3 regions of the Streptomyces sp. NPDC051563 genome follow, and region 1 is predicted to be linked to each of the others. Evidence: riboswitches for the same ligand, from Rfam matches in the RefSeq annotation. Region 1 holds a riboswitch; each other region holds the start of a gene.

What was found. A riboswitch is a leader RNA that binds a small molecule or an ion and turns the genes downstream of it on or off. The one in region 1 is predicted to bind cyclic di-AMP.
Region 2: linked by a shared signal. The riboswitch ahead of ACIA8F_RS11020 (M23 family metallopeptidase) and the one ahead of ACIA8F_RS13920 (transglycosylase family protein) in region 1 are both predicted to bind cyclic di-AMP.
Region 3: linked by a shared signal. The riboswitch ahead of ACIA8F_RS07880 (peptidoglycan DD-metalloendopeptidase family protein) and the one ahead of ACIA8F_RS13920 (transglycosylase family protein) in region 1 are both predicted to bind cyclic di-AMP.

Annotation. Positions count from the first base shown of each region.
Region 1 is NZ_JBITDL010000010.1:56,402-58,655, reverse strand. It holds gene ACIA8F_RS13925 (transglycosylase family protein) at 1-364, shown strand, start outside; cyclic di-AMP (ydaO/yuaA leader) riboswitch at 641-812, shown strand; gene ACIA8F_RS13920 (transglycosylase family protein) at 815-1,522, shown strand; gene eno (phosphopyruvate hydratase) at 1,843-2,254, shown strand, end outside.
Region 2 is NZ_JBITDL010000007.1:139,396-141,649, reverse strand. It holds gene ACIA8F_RS11025 (M16 family metallopeptidase) at 1-597, shown strand, start outside; cyclic di-AMP (ydaO/yuaA leader) riboswitch at 846-1,005, shown strand; gene ACIA8F_RS11020 (M23 family metallopeptidase) at 1,018-1,824, shown strand; gene ACIA8F_RS11015 (GntR family transcriptional regulator) at 2,006-2,254, shown strand, end outside.
Region 3 is NZ_JBITDL010000005.1:38,645-40,898, reverse strand. It holds gene ACIA8F_RS07880 (peptidoglycan DD-metalloendopeptidase family protein) at 1-857, opposite strand, end outside; cyclic di-AMP (ydaO/yuaA leader) riboswitch at 862-1,057, opposite strand; gene ACIA8F_RS07875 (tyrosine-protein phosphatase) at 1,373-2,179, shown strand; gene ACIA8F_RS07870 (aspartate aminotransferase family protein) at 2,204-2,254, opposite strand, start outside.

The DNA of each region.
Region 1 (2,254 bases):
CTCCCCGGCCGGGCCGGGGAATTCCGCGAACCCGACAAATCCGGTCAACCCGGTTGATCCCACGGCCCCGACGGCCCCGGCCGCACCGGGCGACGCGGCCACCCCGAGCGCCCCGGCGACCGCCGGCGCGACCGAGGGCGGCGGCAAGCACCGCGGCCAGGCCGCGGTCGAGACGCAGACCGGGTCTGATGCCGCGTCGGACCCGACGTACACCGTGAAGGCGGGCGACAGCCTCATCACGATCGCGGACGCCAACGGAGTGAAGGGCGGCTGGAAGGGGCTGTACGAGGCCAACGAGCAGGTCATCGGCGGCGATGCGGACCTGATCAAGCCCGGCCAGAACCTGGATCTAACGCACCAATAGGGGTACTTAAAGCGCCCGGAACCAGCTGATTGTCCGTTTTCTGTAAGTGAGACATGTGTCTCTTCAGGTCAACTGGCGTGTCAGGCCCGGAGGGTTCCGCAAACCCCGCCCTCACCTGCGCAAACGTCCCTCCGGGGAGCGCAAGTAGGCACCGTTTCCCCCCGATGTTGCTCGTTGAACATCGGGGGGAGACCTGTCTACCTTCTGAATCGCTCGCCACCGCGGGCTCCTTCGACCGCATCGCCGAATCCTGCCGGCGGACGGAGGGAACACTCGTCGCGTAAAGCGCCGAAGGCAGGAGCGGGGGAACCAAGGTAGGCGCCGGAACCGGCCGTTGAGAGACGGTCACGGAACCGGCTAGGGGTTAAGTCGAGCGCTAGGTCGCTCGGCCGGGCACTCACTCGCCCGAACCCGACAGCTCACCTCGTAGGCGTCGGTGAGGAGAACTCCATGCTGCTTTCGGGCAAGGGCAAGCACCGTCGCGGCTCCAAGGCCGTCCGCATCGTCACGCTCGCCGGTGTCGCCGGTGTCGCCGTGGCGGCTCCGCTGATGGCTGCGGGCACCGCTTCCGCCGCGACCGCCGGCGAATGGGACCGCGTCGCCGCGTGCGAGTCCGGCGGCAACTGGTCCATCAACACGGGCAACGGCTTCTACGGCGGCCTGCAGTTCACGTCCTCCACCTGGGCCGCGTACGGCGGCAAGGCGTACGCCGCGCAGGCCAACCAGGCCTCCAAGTCGCAGCAGATATCCATCGCCGAGAAGGTCCTCAAGGGCCAGGGCAAGGGCGCCTGGCCGTCCTGCGGCGTGGGCCTGTCGAACTCCTCCTACACCGGCGGTTCGGCCGAGACCCCCTCCAAGCCGAAGGCCCAGCCGAAGCCGGCGCCGAAGGTGGAGAAGAAGGCCGCGCCGAAGAAGGAGACCAAGCGCGCCGAGGCTCCGACCACCCGCTCCGAGCGTCCGGCCGCCCCGGCCGCGCCGAAGACCGAGGCCCCCAAGACGGGCAACGGCTCCTACGAGGTCAAGTCCGGCGACACGCTGGGCGCGATCGCGGACGCGAACCAGGTGTCCGGCGGCTGGGAGAAGCTCTTCGAGCTGAACAAGGACATCGTCTCGGACGCCAACCTGATCTTCCCGGGTCAGAAGCTGAACCTCAGCTGAAACGTGTGAGAACGGGCGTGGCCGCTTTGGCGACACGCAGTAGTTCCGCACGGAGCTCCACCACGCAATTCCACCGCCCGGCGCGCAACCCCCTTCGCGCCGGGCGGTGCTGTGTGCGCGTCCGTCCGCCCTGACGGAGCCTCCGGAATCCCGATGATCAAGGGCCCTATGTCCTGTAAGAGGGGCATTCAGGCCCTTTTTCGTCCCAGGACCCGGGCGGTCGGCTGGCCGAGTGCCCGGAGGCGGTTAGGCTCTAAGCGGCAAGGCCATCCCACGGCCTGACATGCCACCGCACACCCAGCGTCACATCCCAGAAGGAGATGCTCGTGCCGTCCATCGACGTCGTCGTAGCCCGGGAAATCCTGGACTCCCGAGGCAACCCCACGGTCGAGGTCGAGGTGGGCCTCGACGATGGCAGCACCGGCCGTGCTGCAGTCCCGTCCGGCGCCTCCACCGGAGCGTTCGAAGCCGTAGAGCTCCGCGACGGTGACCCCAACCGCTACATGGGCAAGGGCGTCGAGAAGGCGGTCCTCGCCGTCATCGAGCAGCTCGGCCCCGAGCTCGTCGGCTACGACGCCACCGAGCAGCGCCTGATCGACCAGGCGATGATCGACCTGGACGCCACCGAGAACAAGGGCTCCCTCGGCGCCAACGCCATCCTCGGTGTCTCCCTCGCCGTCGCGCACGCCGCGTCCGAGGCCTCCGACCTCCCGCTCTTCCGCTACCTCGGCG
Region 2 (2,254 bases), on a different contig from region 1:
CAGACGCAGCTGCTGATCGGCCGCATCGGGGCCGACCGCCACGACCGGGTCTGGGCGCCCCAGGTGCTCGGCACGTACTGCCTGGGCGGCACGCTCACCTCCCGGCTGGACAAGGTGCTGCGCGAGGAGAAGGGGTACACGTACGGCGTGCGCGCCTTCGGCCAGGTGCTGCGCTCCACCGCCGACGGCAAGGGTGCCTCGATGCTCGCCATCAGCGGCTCGGTGGACACCCCGAACACCGGCCCGGCGCTGGACGACCTCTGGACGGTGCTGCGCACCCTCGCGGAGGGCGGCCTGACCGATGCCGAACGGGACGTGGCCGTGCAGAACTTGGTGGGGGTGGCCCCGCTGAAGTTCGAGACGGCGGCCTCCGTCGCGGGCACGCTCGCCGACCAGGTCGAGCAGGAGCTGCCGGACGACTACCAGGCGCAGTTGTACGCGCGGCTCGCCGAAACCGGCACGGTGGAGGCCACTTCGGCGGTCGTCAGCGCCTTCCCGGTGGACCGTCTGGTCACGGTCCTGGTGGGTGACGCCTCGCAGATCGAGGAGCCCGTGCGGGCCCTCGGCATCGGCGAAGTGACCGTGGTCGCCAACTGATCGTCAGGTGGTCTCCGGCCGTTGTCCGGTCGATCTCGGGCGGGCCGTCAACTGGCCTGTCGCTCAAGGGGCTCCGGCGGCTTGTCCGCCGGGGCCCCTTTTGTCCTTATTTTCCCTTTAGTGGTGTGGTTGCTTGTATGTGGTGTGGCGTACGCAACAAAAGGGCGCGTCTGTTTGGTGATTACCTGATGATCCGCCTAGCGTCGGCCGTGCTGTTCGTCAGGTGTAACCGCCGCGCCCGCGGCACCGGACAGCGATCGCCGAGTCCCCGTCAGGCGCGAGCCTGGGGAGCCGGGGACCCACTTGTGTCCCTGGGGTGAATCGGACCGCCTCGCAAGAGGAGGCCCGTAGGAGACCTTCCTGCTCCGAACCCGTCAGCTAACCCGGTAGGCGAGAGGGAAGGAAAGGATCAGCCCCTTCATGGCGTTTGGCAGTCGTGCAGCCGGTTCCGGTTCCGGCAAGCACCGTGGTTCGAGCCGTCTCAGCCGCAGGACCGCCGGCTATGCCGGCATAGCCGCCCTCGCCACCACTGGTGTCGTCGGCTCCCTGGCCGGTCCCGCGTTCGCCGCGGACCACTCGCCCTCCATCGAGGACACCGGCACCCTCAACACCATCGTGGTCGCCGACGAGCTCGCCGGCGACGTCGAGGCCCAGGCCCAGTCCCAGCAGCGGGCCGCCGAGGCCGCCGCCGCCAAGGCGCAGGCCGAGGCCGACGCCAAGCAGCGCGCCGCCGAGGCCAAGGCGAAGGCCGAAGCCCAGGCCAAGGCCGAGCGCGAGGCCGCCGAGCGCGCCGCCCGCGAAGAGGAGCGCAAGCGCCTCAACACCTTCGTCGCGCCGGTCGACGGCTCCTACGTCAGCACCCAGTACCACGCGGGTGGCGGCATGTGGTCCTCCGGCAGCCACACCGGCATCGACTTCCACGCCGCCTCCGGCACCTCCGTGCACGCGGTCGGCCTGGGCACCGTGGTCGAGGCGGGCTGGGGCGGGGCGTACGGCAACAACGTCGTCATCAAGCACGCGGACGGCACGTACACCCAGTACGGCCACATGTCCTCGCTGAACGTCTCCGTCGGCCAGCAGGTCGCCGCGGGCCAGCAGATCGGCCTGTCGGGCTCCACCGGCAACTCCAGCGGCCCGCACCTGCACTTCGAGGCCCGCACCGGCGCCGACTACGGTTCGGACATCAACCCGCTCACGTACCTGCGCTCGCACGGCGTCAGCGTCTGACCGCTCGCCCCACCGCACGTCTTCCGCGAAGGCCCCGGCTCCCTGAGAGCCGGGGCCTTCGTCGTGTTCCGCGCCTCGCCTTGTGTGAATGTTTCGTATTTCCGGCCGTCCTCGGAAATTATCGTGTGTTGCAATAGAGTCGCAACGCGCACAGCCATACGAAAAAGGCGGAGGTCCGGTCTTGCGTATTCCCGCGCACACGGTATGCACAGCGATCCGCGACGACATCGTCTCCGGGGTCTTCGGGCCCGGCGCCCGGCTGACCGAGGAGGTGCTGGCCCGCCGGTACGGAGTCTCGCGCGTCCCCGTGCGCGAGGCGCTGCGCACGCTGGAGTCCGAGGGCTTCGTGACCACCCGCCGGCACGCGGGTGCCTGCGTGGCCGAGCCGACCGAGCAGGAGGCGGCCGACCTCCTGGAGCTGCGGATGCTC
Region 3 (2,254 bases), on a different contig from region 1:
GAGACGGAGAGCTGGGAGAGGTGCGCGTACTGGCTGTACTTGCCGTCGGCGTGGCGGATGACGACCTCGTTGCCGTACGCGCCGCCCCAGCCGGCGGAGACCACGGTGCCCGCGCCGACCGCCTTGACGGTGGTGCCGGTGCTCGCGGAGAAGTCGACACCGGTGTGGTAGCCGCTGGACCACATGGAGCCGGCGGTCTTGTACGCGGTGGACGTGCCGCCGCCGACGGGGGCGACGAAGCCGGTCGACGTGGAACCGCCCTGCTGCTTGGCGGGGGCCTTGCGCGCGGGGGCGGGCGCGGCGGCCTCGTCCGAGGAATCCTCATCGGACGAGGCCGCGTCCGAGTTGGAGGAATTCGACGAAGCGGAAGAATCAGAAGAAGAGGAAGAAGCAGACTTCTTGGCCGGCTTCGGCGTTTCGGCCGGCGCCGACTCGGCCGACGCGGCCGGAGCCGAGCCCTTCGCGCCGAGCGTGAGCTTGAGGCCCGGGTGGATCAGCGACGGGTCGGTGCCGACGGCCTCGCGGTTGTCCGCGTAGAGCTGCTCCCAGCCGCCGGCGAGGTGCCGGCTCGCGGCGATCTTGGAGAGGTAGTCGCCCGGCACCACGGTGTAGACGGTGGGGGCGCTCTGCGCGGTGGCCGGCGCGGCCTGGAGCGCGGCGGGCACCTGAGCGGCCACGGCCTGCGGGGCGGCCTGGACCGGAGCGGCGGCGGGCGCCGCGGCGGGGACCCCCGCGGCGTGGGCGCCGGCGGCGCCGAGCAGCGGAAGCGCGAGGGCCGCGCCACCGGTGCCGGCGGCGGCGAACCCGCGGGATATCGAGCGGGACTTGGGACGGCGGTGCTTACCCGTTCCGGACATGTCGCATTCCTCTCCGACGCCTGCGAGGTGAGCTGTCGGGTTCGGACTGGAGATGTCCGGCCGCCTCCGCGCCGGTGAACGGCACGTGTACGGCTTCACCCCGAGCTGTCCCGTCGTGAAGATCTCGACCGGAGATCCGGAACAGCGGCTTACCTGGTTCCCCCGCTCCTGCCGCGCGCGTGAATAGTCGGGTGCGGTTTCCGGTCGGCGGCAGGATTAGGCGGTCCGTCCGGATCGATCGCGAAGGTAATCGAGTCGGCCCGCGCGGAACAAGTCATGAATTCCCCAACGGAATCTTGAAGATGACGGGCTGCCGGAATTCCGGTCACCCTCCGTCCATTCCGCACCTTCAACAGCCGCCCCGGGCAGGCAATTCGGCATTTGCGATCAGGCACGCACCGTCACCGTATGATCTGGCTCACGGGGGCAGGTCCGATCTCGCCTCTCGCCATGGCAAGTTGTCAGCAAGTAGCGTAATTCGGACACCATCGACGACGATGACACGGAGGAGCCCGGTGACCCAGCCGATACCCCAGAGTCCGCACGAGGAGCCGACGCTGACCGGAGTGCGCAACTTCCGCGACGTGGGCGGGCTGCCGACCACGGACGGCCGGCGGGTCAAGTCGGGAAAACTATTCCGAAGCGGACATCTGGCTCATGCCACCGAAACCGACGCGGAGTTCCTCGGGTCGCTCGGGCTGCACACCGTCTTCGACTTCCGCAACGGAGCCGACCACGCGCTGGAGGGTCCGGACGTGGAGCTGCCCGGCGTGCTCAACGTCAGCATTCCGCTGTCGGATCCGGCCGACGGCAGCGAGTTCTGGAAGATGGTCCGCACCGGGGACCTGGCGCAGCTCCGCGAGATCCTGGGCGACGGGAAGGGCGCCGCGCGGATGTCCCGTTCGTACCGGACGATGATCCGGACCCGGACCGCCGAGCACGGCCGGGTGGTGCACGCGCTCGCCGAGTACAGCGTCCCGGCCCTCATGCACTGCGCCGCCGGGAAGGACCGGGCGGGCCTGTCGATCGCCGTCACCCTGCTGGCGCTGGGCGTCGAGCGGGAGGCGATCGTGGCCGACTACCTGGAGTCGAACGCCCCGCACAACCGCTACCGGGTCCGCCGGGGCAGCGAGGCGACCGAGCCCCGGACCCCCGAAGTGCTGGAACTGCTCTCCCCGCTCTTCGACGCCCGCGCCCCGTATCTGGCGGCGGCCTTCGAGACCATCGACGAGGAGTGGGGCGGTGTGGAGCGGTACCTGGCAGAGGGCCTCGGGCTCGCGCCCGAGACCCTCGCCAGGCTCCGTGACCGCCTGCTGGACTGACGCCCCGCGAGCCGGGCCGTCGCCTCAGCGGTTGGCGACGGCCTGCTTCACCAGCGTCCGGCCGAAGTCCCACAT